DNA from 4 places in the Paenibacillus sp. IHBB 3054 genome. Region 2 is predicted to be linked to each of the others. Evidence: riboswitches for the same ligand, from Rfam matches in the RefSeq annotation. Region 2 holds a riboswitch; each other region holds the start of a gene.

Region 1 (5,084 bases), on a different contig from region 2:
TGAATGTTAAGATAGGCCGGGCCGCACGGCGGCTGACAAGTTAAGACAGGGGGATAATCATGTATATTCAGACGGATGGACAAACGGCACATGATAATTATAAGCTGCTGATCGGCAGCATTGTGCCCAGGCCGATTGCCTTTGTAACCTCGGTGGATGAAGCGGGGATCGTGAATGCCGCCCCGTTCAGCTTTTTTAATATTGTAAATGATGATCCGCCTATGGTCATGTTCTCCTGTGTCCGCAAAGCAGGCGGAGAAATGAAGCATACGCCGCGCAATATAGCCGCGAATAAGGAATTTGTGGTCCATATCGTCGATGAGGACAATATCACTGCAGTCAACCATACCTCAATCAATGCACCCGGCGGAATCAGCGAACTTGAGCTGGCCGGGCTGACGGCGGTACCCGGACAAGCCGTCAAGGTCCCGCGTGTACAGGAATGTAAGATTGCGATGGAATGCCGGCTGGTGCAGCTTGTGGAGCTCGGACATTGCGATATGGTTATCGGCGAAGTGCTAGGTTTTCATGTAGAGGATGAGCTGATTCATAACGGCCGAATTGATGTCGGCAAGCTGAAGCCGGTCAGCCGTCTGGCCGGCGCATCCTATGCAGCAATTGGCCGGACTTTTGAGCTGGACAGACCTCAGTATGAATCTTGATTAGGCTGGGTATTAGCAGCTAGATCAGATATTTTGGGGCAGAGGAAAGCTACTGCGCCTGATTTCTTAACCGCAGGCTTTGGGCGGTGAAGACAAGTTCTTCATCTGTCCCGTCAATCTTGGCGGTATATTCTCCAATCGTCACTTCGCTGTTGCAGATTTTGCGGACTGTAATATTTTTGCCGGCGGTAAGCACCGATTTCTCGGAGGACTGCTTCCCTACAGTCTGTGCGCTGATGGAGCCTGCCGCCTCGATTGTGGAGTCCGTGCACACCGCTTCCTTCATTACGAAACGGACATTGCCGGAAGAGAACAGCTGGCTGTGCAGACTACCCTCCTTATGAACATGGAGATCTCCGCCGGATTTAATAATGCTATGCTGTGACGAGGCGATGTCGATCCGTGTATTCTCCTCCTGCATCCCGGATATGGCGTCATGCAAATCCTGCAACAGCCTCAGAAACGTGCTAAGAACAGCATCCGTGAAGAAATCGGTGAACTGCCCCGGGTGCAGGAATACCTCCAGCATATGTCTTAATTGCCCGGTGTCGATAGGATAATCGGGATTCATCCCGGCAATAACATCCTGGAGATCACTGATCAGGCCGGGGAGATGGTCATATTTGCTTTCCAGCAGCAGCATAACCACCAGACCGTATTTTACGGTTTGCTGGCGTGATTGGACGGTATTCGCCAACTGCTGCGACGCTTCTCTCAGACTGGTCACTTCCTCCATCAAGAGAGCGGAGTACATGCAGAGGCGGTTATGTCTGGCTCCATAGTGCCCGGAGTACAATTGGCTGCCGACAACCTTGCCCTGGACAAAAATGCTGCCTGTAGCTGTGATTGTTGCATGTGTAACGTCGCCGTATATGTATACATTCCCCAACGCTTCAAGGATGGTCTGGTTTCCGATATCATTGGTGGCGACCACATCACCCGGGAACATCATTTTGGCGGCTTCGGGGTTCATATCCCCGGGAACAAGATATGTCTGGGGGAAATCAAAAACCTTGCGGTTCAGACCGCATCCCGTTAAGCGGGGCCTTCCCTGGCGGAGGGAAGCGATCCCGCCGTCCGCCAGCAGGGTTGTACATTCTTTGGTGACCAGCTGAATGTCTTGCGGCGGCGGGGAGGGAATAATTCCGCCATACACGTCGATGCCGGGCACTCCCTCTTCCGCAGGCAGCTTACGGGCAATGACCTCTCCCTCCTGGACAAAAGGAACCCTTGGATGGTTCAGGAAATCTGCAGGATCGGCAGTCCGAATGAATTCATATTCCCTGTCCTCAGCAAATAACAGCTCCAGCCGGGCATTCTTGCCGGGAATAGGGGCTTTACCCTCTGCGATGCAGACCGGGAGATAGGTAGGGTTGTTCAGCTCTGCATAAAGAGCCGGAATGTTGAGATCGCGCATAATGGAGCTTTTCTTGAAGCCGGCGATAATCTGGTCCACCGTAAGGGTGGACAGCAGCAGGCCGCAATTCGGTTGCGCCCGGACTGTGACATCTGCTGCAGCCGGGGAGCTGGCGAGCTTCCAGGCGTACTTTTCTGCACGGTAGAGCGTGAAGTAGACCTTCAGTTTATCTTCGGATACGGTGATCTGATACTGCGGCTTCTCGCAAATCTCCCAGGTGATACGGTCTGTGGGGGTTACTTCCGTAGGATCTGTCACCGTCTTCCGGTTAATATTCAACACCACAGGGTGAACGGAGGAAATGACAGCGGGTTTGCCGCCGGGCAGAGGAGGAGTAATGAATATTTGGTTGTTCTGTACGATAATACGTCCGTTCTTATCCTCATCTCCCCCACGGAGCGGCTTAGCCTGCACAGAGGGCAGAGCCGGAAGATCGGGGTTCCCGATTGGCGTTGTGGTATGAAATACATGCCCGAATTTCTCGATGATATGCTGTGGCATTACTCTAACCTCGCTTCTTCGTATAATCAATGGCATCTGTACAGAAAAGAGCATCATGGACTATGATAGGTTGCCTTCACCTACCGGTACCCAAGTCACATCTCAATTGGCAGCCTGGCGACCATGAATGGATAGTCTCACATTCTTAGGCCCATCGCTTTGCGTCCTGCCCTTTCGGGAAGTTTGCCTTTAAAAAAATAGATCAATGATATACATTCAGCATGAGGTCATTTAATCGACTCAAATCGACAGGGAATGTTCAATACTGGAGTGGTTGCCAAAATAATTCTACAAACAAGCTTAATTCTAGTACTTTAGTATTAAATTTTCAACTTAATAATAACAATCCCTCCGGTATCCCTTTAAAAGGGAAGCGGGTTAAAGTCCAAACGATATTACAAGCAAAAACGACCCTGCCTTTTCTCAAAGGACAGAGTCGTTTTTGCGAAAAAAAGGACGCTCCCAAGCTTATAGCTTGTGGGAGAGCCCTCTTTTGACAAGGTGCACGGCGCGTGCGCTTCCGGCCCGGACGGAGACTGGTGCCGGTATAACTGTGGCTGCATAATCGGCCCGTTCAATTTCCTCCAGCACCCGGTTAAGATGGGAGAAGACGGCTCCGAGATCACGGACTGCTGTCAATGAGCATTGACCCTGCAGCTCGGAGAACCAGGCGAACTGCAGATCCCGGGCGCGGCGCAGCGCTTCGGGAAGCGAACGGGTGCATTCGGCATCGGACAAAGTCTTGGTTCCATACAGGGCGATGCAGTCTGCGGTTGCCGTTACGACCTCTGTCATCCAGTCAGCTGCGGCATAATGTGCAGGCAGGAGGGAAATCTCCTCGGCGATCTCCTTGACGTAGCGGTGAACCTTTTGCAGATGCGAGGTTGCCTGTGTCAATGACCGCAATCCGCTGCGGCATTGATAATGGGATAACGTATAGTGCAGCTCTTTCTGCTGCTTGTCGCTCTTCGCCAGCAGTTGTCCGGAACGCACCAGCCTCTCCGGAGCCTGCTTAGAACTGCTGCTCTCTGCGGCGAGTCCGGTCAAGGCATCGGCCAGCAGCAGGGTCCCTTCCAGTGCCAGGCGTTTAACCTTGACGAACCCCCCGGGGGGAACGATAATCATATTTATTATTAAGGCAATCAGCACGCCGATTAAGGTCTCCGCGACTCTCCACACGATATAAGGGTCCTGATAAAAGGTCAATGCCAGCACGGAGGTCACACCGACCTGGGAAACGGCTTGAATGTTAATCCGGCAGGCGGTGGCCACACCGATGCCGATCAGCAGCATCAGCAGAATAGACAGTGCCCCCACGTCGAAGAAATGGCCCACGAGCAGGCTGACAATTCCACCGAGCACAACGCCCATCAGACGGTAAATCCCTTTTTCCAGCGAAGCCTTGACGCTTCCTTGGGTGATAAGAATTGCGGCAAGCGGTGCAAAGTATAAATAACTGTCGCCGTGCAGGCTGTGAACCGCAAGCCAGGAGAGTGAAGCAGCAATCGTAACGCGTATCATATATAGAGATAATCCGAATTTTTCAAGGCGGTCCTGCAACCCCTCGTTCATGTTAGTCATCTTCTTTCACATCAATAAGAGAACATTTTTAGGTTTTCAGCAATTTTCATTATAGCACTCAAAAACAACAATAACGGGTACAGTTTTTACGAACTTGTTAAGTTTCTGCACTGCAGTTAACATTGTAAGCTATCGCATATATTGCATTAATCCTATATGCTATATATATTGAAGTGTGTCGAAGGAAGGGAGGAATTGTCGCTTATCAGCGCTGAGCATGCCACTTTAGATTGTTCCCTGCGAGAAGCGGGTAAAATAGGTTGTACTACATAAGGTAAGGGAGGTCGTTAGCCATAACTACCCTGGAAGGCACTATTATTTCTTTTGACCAGGTTACCAAACAATACGACGATGAAGAAGCCGTGTTAAAAGGAGTCAGCTTCGAGATCGAACGCGGCAAATTCTATACACTGCTGGGACCCTCGGGCTGCGGAAAGACGACAATCCTGCGTCTGATCGCCGGGTTTGCTGAACCAACGGAAGGTTCCATTTATTTGAACGGCAAAATCATCAACCACATTCCCGCCAACGAACGGCAGGTCAATACGGTATTTCAGGACTATGCCTTGTTTCCGCACCTGAACGTATTTGAGAATGTGGCCTTTGGACTGCGGATCAAGAAGCTTAAGAAAGAGGTCATCACGCAAAAGGTGCAGGAAGCGCTGCGCTTCGTCAACCTTGTAGGCTACGATCAGCGGGCCATTAATGAAATGTCCGGCGGACAGAGGCAGCGTGTAGCGATTGCCCGGGCCATCGTCAATGAACCGCAGGTGCTGCTGCTCGACGAGCCTCTTTCGGCACTTGATCTGAAGCTGCGCACGGAAATGCAGTACATTCTGCGGGAAATGCAGCAGCGGCTGGGCATCACCTTTATCTTCGTTACCCATGACCAGGAGGAAGCGCTGGCCATGTCCGACTGGATT
Region 2 (5,084 bases):
AAATCGTGGCTAAAATTAGTGGAATTGGCAGAAATAAGGCTGGCTGCCTCTCCAGTAAGCGAGGTGTTGAATTTCAGTGTGGCACCTGCAGGTGTATGCATCACTTGATCCATCTCCAGCTTCATCCCATCCGGAGTAGTATAGACATGGTCCTTCAAATCTGTGGTTACTGTTAATGCCTGCGCTGCGGTCATATCCGCTTCATAGCTGAAGCTCCAGTCTCCGGCGACTACCTTTTCTGTTTTGCTGTTTGAAGCCAGTTCATGAATATTGCCTTGAATAACTACGGTGCTTCCTGGGCCTTCATCAGGGAATACGTAAGTCAACAGCAGAGAGGCTTGACCAGAGTTTCCATAAATGTCACTGGCCAAGGGCATGATCTCTTTCAGTTCTCCGATGTTGTGTCCTTGTTCATCATGGATTTCCAATTGGCTGGTATTAAATTTGGACATTGCGTCGTTGGCAGCATGTCCGGTTTTATCCGTAATGCTAATGTTAAGCACCAAACGGGTAGGATCAGCCACTACGTCCTGCAGGACAAAGGTATAGCCTTTATCGGTTTTCTCTATGCCAGGGTGCTGCACCACTCCGAGTATTTTGGCGTCCAGCAGACCAAGCTCTGCCCACTGGTTGGCAAGGAGGAACGGTTTCTGTGGAGGGTTGGACAGCGTCTCTGACACTGTACCTGATTTGCCTATAAAGAACAGTAATGAAGCAATTCCTATCACTGCAGCAACAGTGCTGCCCCACTTTAAGCCTCTTTTTATGGTGCGGCCCTTTTGCATTCCGGATATCTCGGATAATTTTTGCCCGGAGGCGGGCAGTATCTCAGTATTGCGAACTTGTTCCATAACGCGCTCTGTGAAATCATCAGCCAGATTAGAACTTGTATACAATTGTGAATCCGTCAGTAGATCGTTATCAGTGCCGGACAAGTCATTGTGATTGGTGTAAGCCCATTTTTTCATTGGAACCCTCCCTGGATTTCGACCATTGTTTCTTCAGCTTTTGACGGGCGCGGTGGAGACAATTTTTGACCTGGTGCATAGGCATTCCCGTTATCGCTGAGATTTCCTCATAGGATAATTCTTTGGTATAGCGAAGCAGCAGTACAATCCGGTATCGCTCTGGAAGCTTGGACAATTTCCGGTGCATTTCAAGCTCGTCTTCCTTACGCATATACTGCTCTTCAGGGGTTGGCCCGCGGTCCTTCTCCTCCAGTAAGTTACTGCTTGTTAGGCCTGGGGATTTCCGCCTTTTCAGTGACCTGAAGTGGTTGATCGCAATGGCGTACAGCCAAGCGGCAAAGCTTGATTGGCCATGATGCTCGCGGAGTTTCTGGTATGCTTTAATAAATGTTTCCTGGGCCAAATCCTGTGCATCCTGGTGACTGGCGCCTATACCGAGCAGCAGACCATACAAGCTCGACTTGTATCTGTCTACGAGTACCGCAAAGGCCTCACGGTTGCCCTGCAGCACTTCGGCAATGATTTGTTCATCGTTTTCCTGTGCCTTCATCCAGTGCCTCCAATTGATTTATTTGTATATAAGACGCACCAGCGCCACAATATTTCTCACTTTTAATAAAAAAAGAAAGATTATGTTCAGATCATACTACACATTGCAGGGGGAAGAGAGAATGAAACAAGACGAAGCAATCCGTCTGGTAGGCTTGGCCGTAAAGGGTGATCCGGCAGTCAGGGCGGTATTTCTGAAAGGTGCACATGCCGGAGGAGAGCAGGATGCTTACTCGGATGTTGATTTGTACTGTTTGGTACACAGCGAGAGCTTGACGGATTTTTTAGCGTGCAGAATATCCTATATGGAGAGCTATAAACCGCTGATATTCTGGTCGGAAGCTAACTTCGTAGGCCCGCAAATTGTTGGCGTGTTTGAAGACGGACTGCATTTCGATCTTTATACGGTGACTGAGGAGAGTCTGAAACAAACCGAGCAAATCCTTGTCCTGCATGATCCCGAGGGATGTCTTGCCAACTACAAGGCAGAGAACTTCCCCATGTCGGATGCGGAGATTACGAGGATCCTTTCCGGTTTCACTTTCAGCCTTCTGGAATTTGAAACTGCGTATCTTCGCGGCGATTTGCTCTGGGCACATCGGCTCGGCAGTCATCTGGCGGCAGATCTAATGGCGGTTCTGCGGCATGTATTAGATCCTTCTACAGCGCAGCTCGGCATTAAGAGACTGCATCGCAAACTCAGTCCACAGCAACTGGATGAGTTAACAGGAGCGTTAAATGGTCTTGGATCGGACGCATTACCTTCAGGTGTCAAGAAGCTGGTGGACCTCGCTGCAGCGTTAATTGCAGACTTGGCCGAACGGCTGTCAGAGAACTGGAATCAGCGTTTTTTCGATTTTATGGTCAAACGGATCTACGCACTATCGTAACAAAACAGATACAGCGAACAATATTTGAATGTGAGAAAAAAGGAGGATAATGACTGCTATTGTCGAATTATAAATTTAGATAGATAATAAACACCAAAATATGTTTGTGATTCGGAAGCGCCAGCTGATGAACAAAGGCAACTCCGCCGAAAGGCGGAAGACGCAAAGCCACCGGTCTAAACCGCTCACGAAAGCGGCATGACAGCGGGGACGCTCATGTAGTTTGGTTTTTTGTTGTCTAAATACAACAAAAGGAGAATAAAAAAACATGTTTTTGAAGATTCGCCACAAAATAAGGCCAGGTTTAGCGTTTATTCTGGCTGCGGCCTTGGCTGCAGGACCCCTGATTGCTACTCCGGTCCACGCAGCTGCGAAGTACACTTTTACAGATGTCAAAACTGCATATAACATGCCGCTTGACTACAACTACAAGTTCACGGGTGACACGATCGCTTCACTGGAGAAGGATAGCAAAGGGGCTTATCAGCTGTACTTACATAACTGGAAGAAGAAGACGACGGAGAAAGTCACTTCTACTAACACGTTCAAAACGAACTTGCAGCTCCTGGGAGACAGTGTTTATTATTATGAGTCCACAATTGAAGTGACTAAACAAATTAATATCTATCCGAAGAAGCTGGTACAGTACAATTTGAAAACCAAAAAAACAAGCGAGCTTCCGCTGGAAGTGAAAAATCCGGAATTACTCGGTGTGGGTGATAAATATTATGCACACAGCAGTGGCTCATATTTTTACTTCACTAACAAAACGACGCTGGAAACTCAGACCATCAATGATCTCGGTTTTGATCAGGTCTACCAGTTTGTAGATGACAAGTTCATCTATAGCAAATGGAACACCGGCACGTTGTATCTGTATGATCTGCCAAGTTCAAAAACAATTGAGATTTACAAGCTGAAAGAAAATGAATCCTTCAACCTTGTAGCTTCGAATGGTAAAGATATTGTCTGGATGATTGACTCCAAAGAAGTGGATGCTGCCGGCAAGACCAAAAATTACTTCATCTATATGACGATGGACCGCAGTAAAGCCGGAGCCCCGGTTAAAGTATTGCTCAAACGTGAATGGGTAATTGGCGACCGGAACGATCTATTAATCGTGGGTGACAATTATGCGGTGTTCTCGGAAATGATGAACAATAAACTAGTAGCCCGCGGAGTGAACCTCCGAAACGGGGAACTCTTTTTGCTTGGGGAACGAAACCGCAGTGCGGACAATTTTGTGTATTTTAATAAAGATACTTTGATCTCACGCGACGCGAATGACTATATTGTGCTTCGTACAATAGTCAGAACACCATAAATGAATTTTCCGAAACTATCAAAAAAACAGTGCAATTTGACGATAGTAGTAAAGCGGTAAATCTTGGGTATGAACCTATTTCCAATGAATCCCGCAATCGTAAATTGAAAAAAACAACTAGAGGAGTGTCATTAAAAAATGATCGCAGAAACTAAAATGTACCCGGAATTCAACACCATCTTCATCAGCTTGCATGGATTTGCCGAATTGGCTGAAACAGTAAAAGAAGTGGAAATATTCGAAGCATCCATGCCAACTTTGCCGATCCACGAGATGTCTCTGATTATTGACTGCAATGATATGGCGCCATTCAAGCCGGAGATACTGCCGGTTCTGGAACGCTGCTATGTGCTGTATAACGGATTTAAACATGCGGTTCTGGTGAATCCGAAGAAAGTGGTAGCCAAATCTCAATTACAGAGAGTAGCTCCAAGCGCCGGATTTAAAGGACATTTTGTGGATACGGTGGAAGAGGCTTGGGCAATCGTTAAATCCTAAATCCTAAATCTAAAGCAGAGGGTGGTCAACCATGGCTAATGTCAAAATAGTAAGCACCGAAGTGCACCATCCTGCCTATAAGATCAGCAATGAAGAATTGGCTCAGCAGGCCGGATCCTCAGCAGACAAGCTTATCGGCATTTGGGAGTTCTTTGGCCGTAAGGATCGTTATTACGCGGCGGACTATGAAGAGAGCACGCTTTATATGGCTATTGAAGCATCCAAAAAGCTATTGAAAAACTGTGGTCTCAGCGGAAGCGATTTGGATATGATCGTATTCTCCTCAGGAACACATGATTTCAGCGCTCCGACAGATGCTGCATTTGTGCATCAGGCGCTGGAGGGTAAAGATTCCTGCATTATCTATGACAGCAATGCCAACTGTGTAGGTATGGTTGTCGCTGCTGACCAAGCAGCCCGATCCATGATATCCACTCCCAGAGTGAGATACGCACTCATTGTAGGGTCGGAGCAGATTGCCCGTTTCTACAAAGAAGGGGACCTGGCGTCCAAGGGACTTTGCGGAGATGCGGCCTGTGCGGTTCTGTTGGAGAGAGTGGAGGACACGGATTCCGGCCTGATAGATTCGGCTTACTACACCAATACGCAGAAGGCGGAGGATATGCAGTTCCCTGCCGGAGGCATGACACAAATGTACGGAGAACATCTGTCGCTTGAAGAGAAGAAAATCTATCTTCATCCGGAGTATAACGTCAATGTAGCTTTTCCGACAGCAGTATCCAATATTGAACAGCTGCTTCAGGAACATGGCTATACTAAAAGTGATGTGAAGCACTATATCCTTAGTCAGTTAAACTTGAGCGTCATTAAAGATATCGCGGGCAAGCTGGACGA
Region 3 (5,084 bases), on a different contig from region 2:
AGGTTTCCGGGGCAAACACGTTATAGCCGTATTCGTACCCGAGCACTGACGCTTCCGACAGCGGACTGTTATACACCCCGAAGGAGGCGCTGGAGTCCTTAAGCTGATGCAGCGGAGAGAAAAGTGCCCCTGTGTCACTGTCATGCAGCACCAGATGGCGGTGCGCGAAGGTGCCACGCTGGGAGTCTTGGCCGCTGAGGCGAATCGGTGTGCCATCCTTCAGAATCGTAGCGAAGGCGAGGGCTTCTGCGAGTGCCCAGTCCACACGTTCTCCATCATTCAAAGCGTCTTTGCGGCGCTGCAGAATCCGCTCCAGCTTCGGATAGACCTGGAAGCCGTCCGGCACCGACAGCAGCTCCCGGTTAATTTCCTGCAGGTTGTCAAGCGGAACCGCTGTAGGACGCTGCGGCATACGTGCGCTGTCCAGTGCAACTGAGGTTTTGGCCTCCGCGTTTTTATGCTTGCCTTCCTTCATCTTATCAAAGGCTTGCTGCAGTACGCCTTCAGCTTCGGCGTTCATTACCGTAACGTCTTCTGCCGTGATAACTCTCTCCTCCTGCAGCCGTTCCGCGTACACTTTGTATACAGTAGGATGATTGCGCACTTTACCATAAACAATCGGCTGTGTCGTTTCCGGATCATCCATTTCATTATGTCCATGGCGGCGGTAGCCGATCAAGTCGATTACGAAATCCTTCTTGAACAGATTGCGGTAGGCGCTGGCCAGACGGACGGCGGCAATGCAAGCCTCCGGATCATCGGCATTGACATGCACAATCGGAATTTCATAGCCCTTAGCCAAGTCACTGGCATAGTGGGTAGAACGGGAATCCTCACTTTCCGTCGTGAATCCGATCCGGTTATTGACGATAATATGCACCGTACCGCCGTTCTGATAACCTTTAAGCTTGCCGATATTAAGGGTTTCGGCCACGATGCCTTCACCCGGGAAGGCAGCATCGCCATGCATCAGCACAGCCATGGCTTTATTCGTATTTAGCTTAGGCAGACCCGGAGTGCTGCGGTCTTCCTGGGCCGCACGCGTGAAGCCCTCAACCACCGGATTGACGAATTCCAAGTGGCTCGGATTGTTGGCCAGTGTGATCCGTGTACGGACGGTTTCCCCTTCACGGACGGCGCGGTCAGCGCCGAGATGATATTTCACATCGCCGGTCCAGCCGTAGTTGATGCCCATGGAGCCTTCGGAAGGGAACAGCTCCTTGTTCGGCGAATGATGGAATTCCGAGAAAATAATATCATAAGGTTTGCCCAGGATATGAGCCAGGACGTTAAGCCGTCCGCGATGCGCCATACCCATCAGGATATGTTCGGCACCGTCATGAGCAGCAGCACGCACGATTTCATCCAGCATTGGCACCAAGGCGTCATTGCCTTCCAGGCTGAAGCGTTTCTGGCCGACAAAGGTTTTATGAAGGAAAGTTTCGAACTGCTCTACCTGAATCAGCCTTTTCAGCAATTCTTTGCGCTCTGTGTTGTTTAGAGGCGCGGGAGAGCTGGTAGATTCCGCCTGGCTGTTCAGCCAGCGCAGCTCCTGCTCGTCACGCACATGCCCGAATTCATAGGCAATGGTCTGCGTGTAGGCCTGGCGCATCCGGTGAACGGCATCCCAGGCCGTATGAACGTCACTCGGGGCATTCTCCCAGATCAGCGAGGCGGGCATAGCCATTAAATCCTCGCGGGTCAGATCATAGGTTTCGTACTCCAAATATTTCGCCATCGGATTGTTTCCCCGGTCCAGCGGGTCGATATTGGCGGCCATATGGCCATGTATACGGATATTGGCGATCAGCTTGGATGCCCTTACGGCCTTTCTAAGCCACTCAGTATCTCCTGAAACCACAGGCAGCGGTGCCTGTTCGGCATCGGGAGCCAATGGAGGGGGGCCGGAAAGGGTGAAGAGATCGCGGTAATTATGCTCTACTAAAGTTGGATCTTTTACAAATTGCTCATATTTCTCTTGGATGTAACCCAGATTGGGTCCGTAATACTTGCTCCACACAGTTTCGTTATAGGGATCTTTGACTGCCATGAATACATCCTCCTAACGGATGAACTCCATGCGCGCCAAAATTTCGCCGGCGCCCTTGTGGAGCTTCGATGTTTGCGGTTTCATTCCTCATCTTATTGTGCAACTTTCAAGGCGGGTAATCAATTCATACTTTGGTTGAATCCGTTCGCAAAACGGTATGATTCAGTGCCTAATTCATACAGAACTATTATAAGTTTGGTTTCTTAACTATATGAAAATGATGCGGCGGTGTGATTGAAATGAACGAAATAAAAATGTTGTTTTCACTTTTCATATATACATACATAGATAAAGAGGCTTGTTCTACAATTTTTTAGGATTCTCGAGTAATTCGTACAAGTAGTTGGCAAAATAATCAATTATTTTCCGTTTCTAATTATACAATATTCCCATAAATCGACACACTTTTCGTGTAAGATATTGTATAATGTTATGGCGGATAACGGTTTCATGAATTTCTAGCCAGATCCTTTCATGTAAAGGATCCAGTAAAGGGTAAACCTGCCGAAAGACAGGGGCACAAAGTCTCGGGTCTAATGTAGAAATACTACGACGGCCGGACTGCCTGGGGACGCGTAATCTTAGGAGGAGATTTCTTGGATAAGTCCAACCAGGGGAACAACGGAGAACTGCAGACAGTTGATCTGGATTTAGAATGGGTCTATTTGCTGATGTCGGCTAAGCAGGCGGGCATCAAAGTGGATGAAATCCGCCAATTTTTTAATGAGAAGACTTTGCAGGCAATGTAGCGGTTGGTTGTTAAAAGTTTTTGTACATACAGAAAGGGCACAGCGGATCTCTCCGCTGTGCCCTTTCTGTATGACCGGCAGTAGAAGGAACCCGCATGAATCAGGAATCCTTCTGCTCCAGCCGCCATTTTTGATAGTCCAAGAACTCTTTGAATTCCCGCTTGCTTATACCCGAAGCCATAGCTTCCAGTACGAGCCGGGACCATTCTCCATCCAGAGGTGACTCCTGCACATCGGAAGGCTCGCCGTAAAGCAGCGCATGAATGGACACCTGAAGTGCGTCAGCGATTTTTTCAATAAATTGAATAGAGGGGTTAGATTGTATATTTCTTTCCACATTGCTTAAGTATGATTTCGCCACATCAGCCTTATCCGCAAGCTCCGAAAGAGACAAGCCTTTTTCCAGACGGAGATGGTGGATGCGACTTCCCATATTATCTGGCACGATAAAAACGCCCCTCCGTACTTTTTGTTACAGTATAACAAATAACCGGAAGACGGACAAAGCACTATAGAATCAGTTCCAGTATGAATGATCCCCCTTTTATGTCGTTTCCACTCCAAATCCCCATTATTTTTGTTCCCTCTGCGGTATCATTTAGATTTTTCATGCGAAAACGTTCGTTAAAAAGTACGATAAGCTGAGGGAAATGAAGCTAAAAGCAGAATATCAACTATAAATCGTTCTTTATTAAGAATATTGCAACAAAATGAGATTTTTGATTTGTAGGAGTAATGGCATATACTTACGTCATAGTTCTTAATAACGAACAAATAACGTTCGTCATAAAGGCTGGGTGTTAATAGATTACCTTGTTTGCAGGAAATTGCAAGCAGCTAAAGGAGAGGCTCCTGTGAGGCTTTCACGTTCTTCCCGGAATAGAAACATCCGTCGGTATACGCTTCCCCAAATTGCAGGGATCGTAGTGATTTCGGCTTATGGCATCGGCCAAATTACAACGCCCACGTATGCATTGCTGACTAACGTCGCAGCAACCGAATCCTCCAATATCACCACAGCATTTGTGTTTCCAAGCACGGTCGATCATATTGCCAACCAAGCCAGCGAAGCGATGAAGCTTGCTGCCTGGCAGCGTGAAGCGGCGAGAGAGGTGCTAGCGGAGATAACGGATAAGAATACGGACTCGGAGACCGCAGAGGGACGTATTGGAGGTATTCAAGAGGCTGCTGCACAAACGCGTGAGGCTGCGGCCGGCGCGGCTGCTTTTTTAGCTGAGCTTCAAGGCTATCTAACACGCTCGCAATTAGAGCTGGAGCAGCAAGTCAATGAAGTGAACCAGAGACTTTCTCCATATGAGGTCGATTTTAATCAATTAACAGCCGCACAAAATAACGATATCCCGGTATTCGAACAATTGCTCAGCCAAGCCAATCTAACACTGGGCGAATTTCAGGAGATGGTTAGAAAGCTAAGCTCCATCAGAAGAGTGGACGCTTATGTGCAGGCTGCCTATCATCAGGCATCGACCGCGGCCGAACAGGCTAGGAGTTATGCGGACGAAACCTCGTTGATGCATACGGAGGCCGCTGACGTGATCCAAGGACTGAAAGAGGCTGAAAAGAAGGCGAAGCTCGAAGCGGAAGAAAAGGCGAAGCTCGAAGCTGAGAAAAAGGCGAAGCTCGAAGCCGAGGAGAAAGCGAAACTCGAGGCTGAGAAGAAGACGAAGCTCGAAGCTGAGGAGAAAGCGAAGCTCGAAGCCGAGGAGAAGGCGAAACTCGAAGCCGAGGAGAAGGCGAAGCTCGAAGCTGAGGAGAAAGCGAAGCTCGAAGCTGAGGAGAAGGCGAAACTCGAAGCTGAGGAGAAAGCGAAGCTCGAAGCTGAGGAGCAAGCAAAGCCTGATAAGACTGCTGAGCCTGAAGCCCCTGCCCCGGACGCGAATCCTGACAGCATAACGGTAAAAATAGGCGAAAAGCAAGGCGTATTCTAAACAAGGCGGTGCTCTCCAGTGATACTTAAATGGACTCGTAACCTATTGATGTATGCATTAATTCTCATTTTTCTACTTACGCTGGTATCTGCAATCACTAGCCGGATGAATGGCGGAACGCCCAAGATTCTGGGCAAGGAAATTCTAACGGTGCTCTCCGGCTCCATGGAGCCTGGAATCCAGACGGGGGCTGTCATTGCCGTCAAACTGGTGAGTGAACAGAGTCAGGGATCTTTTAAACCAGGAGATGTAATCACTTACAAAGCTCTGGATGGATCAAACAGCCTGATTACCCACCGCATTGTCAGCGTGCTCGGCTCGGGAGAAAACACCCAG
Region 4 (5,084 bases), on a different contig from region 2:
TCCTCGCAATACCACTGCCGACGGCAAGGCTCAATGTATCCGAAGTATTAGGGTTAACAATCAAAACCGTTTTGGATTTGCTGTTCCAGGTCACCTTATAACCCAAAGACTGCGCAGTGCGAATAGGAACATAACTCACGTTCTTTCTAACCAATGGAGAAGGGAACTCATCCTGTATTACCCCGTTTACATTTAGTTTTAGGGGGTTAGCAGCATTCGCTGTACCGCCGATTGAAAAGATAAACAATACAGTAAAAAACAAAAATAATGTTTTTTTCAAGTTAATCCATCCTTTTCTTTTTTTTATTTAGACTTACTGATTTGGAAAAAGTTGCAGCATCAAGCAAAGCCGGAGCTTTAACCTTGGAATAGGCAGCCAGCCATCTGCCGTTTCTTCTACCGTCGAGAGAAACTTTACAAAACTTTATTGAACCTTATAATGAGAAGTGAAGCGCCGCAAAGATCATACAGAACCTAATTGAACCTTATAGATAGGTGTGGGTTACGCTCATAATGCTTAAGCCGGGGGCAATTTCCTTCACCAGCATCTTAAAAAAACTATATGCGGCGCGGTTTTCCGGATTCCCGGTGGGCTGCGCCTTTCCTTTGTTGCAGAGAGGGGGCAGGATGTTATGCGATGCCTGACTATACGGCAGCCTTGGGCCACGCTCATTGCTCTTGGTGAAAAATCATTCGAGACCCGTTCCTGGAGAACGGCTTACCGGGGTGAAATCGCCATTCATGCCGGTTTGAAGATTGATAAGGAAGTATGCTTACGGGAGCCTTTCCAATCGGTGCTCGCCCGTCATGGTCTTACAGCGGACAATTTGCCTGCCGGAGCGATTATAGCGACAGGATCGCTGATAAACTGTTATGAAGTTACAGCTGGTATGGCTGAAGAAGGCTGGCCCTACGGCAGCGAATATATCTTTGGAGATTATAGGGAGGGCCGGTTTGCCTGGGAATTGACGGGGGTCACTCCGCTGGAGGACAACATTCCGGCTAAGGGCCGACTGGGCTTCTGGGAGCATCCTGTTCCGCAAAGAAAGCGGTGAAGCGCTTATGGAATTTCAGATCGGCAAGTCTAATTGGATAGACGGAAAATGTTATGACGGTACCGGCGGTTCGGTGGAATACAGGTATGAATGGGCTCAGGAAGGAGCGTATGCATAGGAAATGGGCAGTCTTCTTATTGCGTGGCTTTGCATGTTATGTTTATTTCTTACGTTTAAGGATAAGGTAAGCCGGAGAATTCTATATCCCGTGGCGCTGGTCGTTATTTTCGGCACATTGGGCTATTGGAAGGTTTTAATGTAATTTATAGCGGGTACTTTACAGGTCTTGCCGACTCCCATGGCAAGGCCTGTTTTTTATTCTTCAACGCACCAAAGGCTACAGGCTTGCTTGAGGGCCGGATTTGATTTTGTACTGTTCCTCATAGCTGTGGTAGCCGGAGATATCGAGTCCCAGGTATTTGCGCATATGGATAGCGGCCTGTGCAGCGATGACGTCATCCAGCAGCAGCATCCGTTCATGATATCCCCGGCATATAAATTTGGCCTCGATGCCGACCTGGAGCCGCTGCTGTTCATAGACCTTAACTCCGCGTTTCCTCATTTCGGCGCGCACATCCCTCAGATCGGCAGTGGCTGCATTCGCAGCAGTACGGAGAACATCCATGTATGGAGCGGGGGTCCGCAGTTGTGTCGACATAATGGCTGAATCCCGTTCAAAGGCTGATAAAATCAGCGGAAGCAATATATAGGATTTGACCAGTGTATTATCGTTACTCTCCGCTCTATGCATAAATTCAATCACCTCTAATAAGAACGTATATTCGTATTTTAACCGATTATTCAAAAATTAATCAATGGAATTTCTAAACAACTAAACAATGTGACATAATTCACAAAATAATTATAAGAATTATTTTATATTAAAATTGAAATAATAAATATTGAAAAATAAAGTTCATTAAAAAGGAGAATTGTGATGAATTATGAGGGAAGTCTCCGCCGCGGGTTGCTGTTCGGGTTGTTTTTAAGTGTTCCAATATGGATGTCCATGATCGGCTGGGTTCAGCTGTTATAAAATATACAAATTCTGAGTCCGGCTGTTGCCCGCTGACTTGTGTAAATTGAAAATGACCAAAAACTGCTGCCAAGTGCTGGCGACAGTTTTTTTGCCGTTTCGCCATGGGTTGAAAAGTGGTTCGAATATACTAATTTTTAATATTGAAAATTTGTTTTATGTGATCGGTGAATACAACGAAACCCTTAGGTGAAGCGGGATTGAGGATTTTTGCAGAGAATCTATCGAAAAAATAAGGAATAGATTGACAAACGAGAGGGTGAAGAGATAGACTAATCCTAGTCCGAAAGTAACAAAAGTCATAGACTACATAGAAAACAACTGTTACCAACTTCTCATGTATAATCGCAAACCGTTCGAAAGAGCGGGACGCAAAGTCAGGAATCTACAGCACTCTAAAGGTGCCATGATCGTCCGGCCGCCATGAAGCTAACCCTTCTTGGCGGTCTTTTTGTTGTTATGGGCCAATCTGTGCATTCATAGAATAGTTACATAGGAGGTACATATCATTGTTGAAGAACAAATTATTAGCCTTGATTCTGACGGGGATTTTAACCATCGGCAATATGCTTCATCCGGGGATCAATGCAGAGGCGGCGGCAAGCATGCCGTACACCCCAACACCGGTGCTGGGAGTCGCCGGGAATTTCAACGCCTTTATCTTTGGAGATTTCGCGCAAAGCAATGACCAGATCCACGGACGGCTTGCTGCTGCAGGGAACATTACTCTTCAAGGATATGGCGTATCCAAGGATGCTGTAGGTGGAGATGTGCTTATCGCCGGCAAAGACATCGACTTTTCAAATGGAACAGTTTATGGCACCTCTGTATATGGAGGCAGCATGAAAAGTTCAGGAGCCGATCTTAAGGGAGGCACGCGGCAGGGTCATCCGATCGACTTTCAAGCTGAGGAGCAATTTTTGATTCAGCGTTCGAGTGAACTCGCTGCTCTGAAACAAACACAGCCCTTTGTCAGAGATGGAGGGAAAATGACGATTAACGCTCCGGATTCCTTTAATGTCATTCATTTGACTGCTGCGGATTTGGCGGTTACCAACGGTCTCCAGTTCAACATTGCAGGAAATGCCACGGTAATTATCAATGTAAGCGGGAATAAGGTCGTCATTCCGGATTTTCAAATGTGGAACGGCAAACCTCACAATGTGCTGTTCAACTTCTACGAAGCTTCTTCTGTAGCAAATGGCAACACAACCATTGAAGGCACCATGTTAGCGCCTCATGCCTTTGTGGCATTCAGCCGAGCTGAGCTGCATGGTACCCTTATTGCAAAAGGATTCAGCGGTTATATTCAGATGCATCATCATACCTTTGAGGGAACGGTGCCGCCAGTCGGGCCAACACCGACGCCAACACCGACGCCAACACCGACACCGACACCGACACCGACGCCAACACCGACACCGACGCCAACACCGACACCGACACCGACACCGACGCCAACGCCAACACCGACACCAACACCAACGCCGACCGCGACGCCAACACCAACGCCGACGGCGACGCCAACACCAACACCGACGGCGACGCCAACACCAACACCGACACCAACGCCGACACCGACACCGACACCGACACCGACGCCAACACCAACGGCGACGCCAACACCGACACCGACACCGACACCAACGGCGGCACCGACAGTGACGCCGACGGCGACGCCAACACCGACACCGACACCGACACCGACAGTGACACCAACACCAACGCCGACGGCGACGCCAACACCAATACCAACGCCGGTACCGACACCAACGTCAACGCCGACACCGACACCAACACCAACGGCTACACCGACGCCGACGCCGACGCCGACACCAACGCCGACACCAACACCGGAGCCGACACCGACACCAACGCCAACACCGGTGCCAACGCCGGAGCCAACACCGACACCAACGCCAACGCCGGAGCCAACACCGACACCAATACCAACACCGACGCCGACGCCGACACCAATACCAACGCCAACACCGGTGCCAACACCGACACCAATACCAACACCGACGCCGACACCAATACCAACGCCGGTACCGACACCAACGCCAACGCCGGTACCGACACCAACACCGGTGCCAACGGTAGATCCAACGCCAGCGCCGACGAGTGTAGCGCCAACGGTAGACCCGACGCCAGTGCCGACAAGCGTAACGCCAACGGTAGACCCAACGCCAGCGCCGACTAGTGTAGCGCCAACGGTAGACCCGACGCCAGCACCGACGAGTGTAGCGCCAACGGTAGACCCAACGCCAGCACCGACGAGTGTAGCACCAACGGTAGACCCGACGCCATCTCCGACACCAACGGTGATTGGTACGAATGACGATCAGGAGATTACGATTGATGAGGATCCGCTGCCTTTGGGCCCTGTGACCAAACCTTCGTCTGTGCAGCCAACGCCGGAGACTACTCCAGCGACTGTCCCAGTACCTGCTTCGGTACCGGATGAAGAAATTATTCTTGATGAAGAAATTCCGCTGGGGACTGTGGATCCAGCCGAGAGTCTGCCGCAAACGGGTGAAGCCAGCCCGGCACCTTATTATATTACCGGTCTCGCTATTGCCGGAGTAGGTCTGCTGCTGAGCAGAACGGCAAGAACCAGCAGACGAAAACGCTGAGGCTTTCATTGAATCACACTCGGGCCAATAGCAGTCCAGACGCCATGTTCTAAACATAATTCAGGCCGCTTACGGGAGAGAAAATCCCGGAAGCGGCCTTTTTATAGGGTGTTTCTTACGTTTTGAGGGTTATTATACAACAATGGTTTAGATTTCAATCCATCTGTTATATGTACATTTCTCGCAGGCGAGGCTACCATGTTATACTATGCAGAAATCATTGCGGAGCCCGCATGATTGTGACTGGAGTATCCCACAGCTACGAGAAGGAAAGGTGAGAATATTCATGTGGAGTGTAATTATACTGGCGATTATTATATTCATTGCCGGAGGATTGACCTATGCGGGTTTCTTTTT

What was found. A riboswitch is a leader RNA that binds a small molecule or an ion and turns the genes downstream of it on or off. The one in region 2 is predicted to bind cyclic di-GMP.
Region 1: another riboswitch for cyclic di-GMP. It lies ahead of ACQ76X_RS23790 (flagellar assembly protein A); the one in region 2 lies ahead of ACQ76X_RS11600 (hypothetical protein).
Region 3: another riboswitch for cyclic di-GMP. It lies ahead of ACQ76X_RS09865 (anti-repressor SinI family protein); the one in region 2 lies ahead of ACQ76X_RS11600 (hypothetical protein).
Region 4: another riboswitch for cyclic di-GMP. It lies ahead of ACQ76X_RS09375 (collagen-binding domain-containing protein); the one in region 2 lies ahead of ACQ76X_RS11600 (hypothetical protein).

Annotation. Positions count from the first base shown of each region.
Region 1 covers NZ_JBOFBG010000026.1:53,399-58,482, reverse strand. The annotation lists gene ACQ76X_RS23800 (DMT family transporter) at 1-44, shown strand, start outside; gene ACQ76X_RS23795 (flavin reductase family protein) at 60-662, shown strand; gene ACQ76X_RS23790 (flagellar assembly protein A) at 712-2,580, opposite strand; cyclic di-GMP riboswitch class I at 2,686-2,778, opposite strand; gene ACQ76X_RS23785 (FUSC family protein) at 3,049-4,152, opposite strand; gene ACQ76X_RS23780 (ABC transporter ATP-binding protein) at 4,464-5,084, shown strand, end outside.
Region 2 covers NZ_JBOFBG010000008.1:16,398-21,481, reverse strand. The annotation lists gene ACQ76X_RS11615 (DUF4179 domain-containing protein) at 1-968, opposite strand, end outside; gene ACQ76X_RS11610 (RNA polymerase sigma factor) at 937-1,518, opposite strand; gene ACQ76X_RS11605 (hypothetical protein) at 1,640-2,407, shown strand; cyclic di-GMP riboswitch class I at 2,534-2,625, shown strand; gene ACQ76X_RS11600 (hypothetical protein) at 2,676-3,731, shown strand; gene ACQ76X_RS11595 (hypothetical protein) at 3,870-4,229, shown strand; gene ACQ76X_RS11590 (ketoacyl-ACP synthase III) at 4,261-5,084, shown strand, end outside.
Region 3 covers NZ_JBOFBG010000006.1:144,761-149,844, reverse strand. The annotation lists gene ACQ76X_RS09870 (2-oxoglutarate dehydrogenase E1 component) at 1-2,050, opposite strand, end outside; cyclic di-GMP riboswitch class I at 2,535-2,619, shown strand; gene ACQ76X_RS09865 (anti-repressor SinI family protein) at 2,647-2,799, shown strand; gene ACQ76X_RS09860 (helix-turn-helix domain-containing protein) at 2,900-3,232, opposite strand; gene ACQ76X_RS09855 (hypothetical protein) at 3,654-4,748, shown strand; gene sipW (signal peptidase I SipW) at 4,767-5,084, shown strand, end outside.
Region 4 covers NZ_JBOFBG010000006.1:36,496-41,579, reverse strand. The annotation lists gene ACQ76X_RS09390 (copper amine oxidase N-terminal domain-containing protein) at 1-280, opposite strand, end outside; gene ACQ76X_RS09385 (ASCH domain-containing protein) at 633-1,055, shown strand; gene ACQ76X_RS09380 (hypothetical protein) at 1,393-1,806, opposite strand; cyclic di-GMP riboswitch class I at 2,428-2,517, shown strand; gene ACQ76X_RS09375 (collagen-binding domain-containing protein) at 2,601-4,727, shown strand; gene ACQ76X_RS09370 (alpha/beta hydrolase) at 5,014-5,084, shown strand, end outside.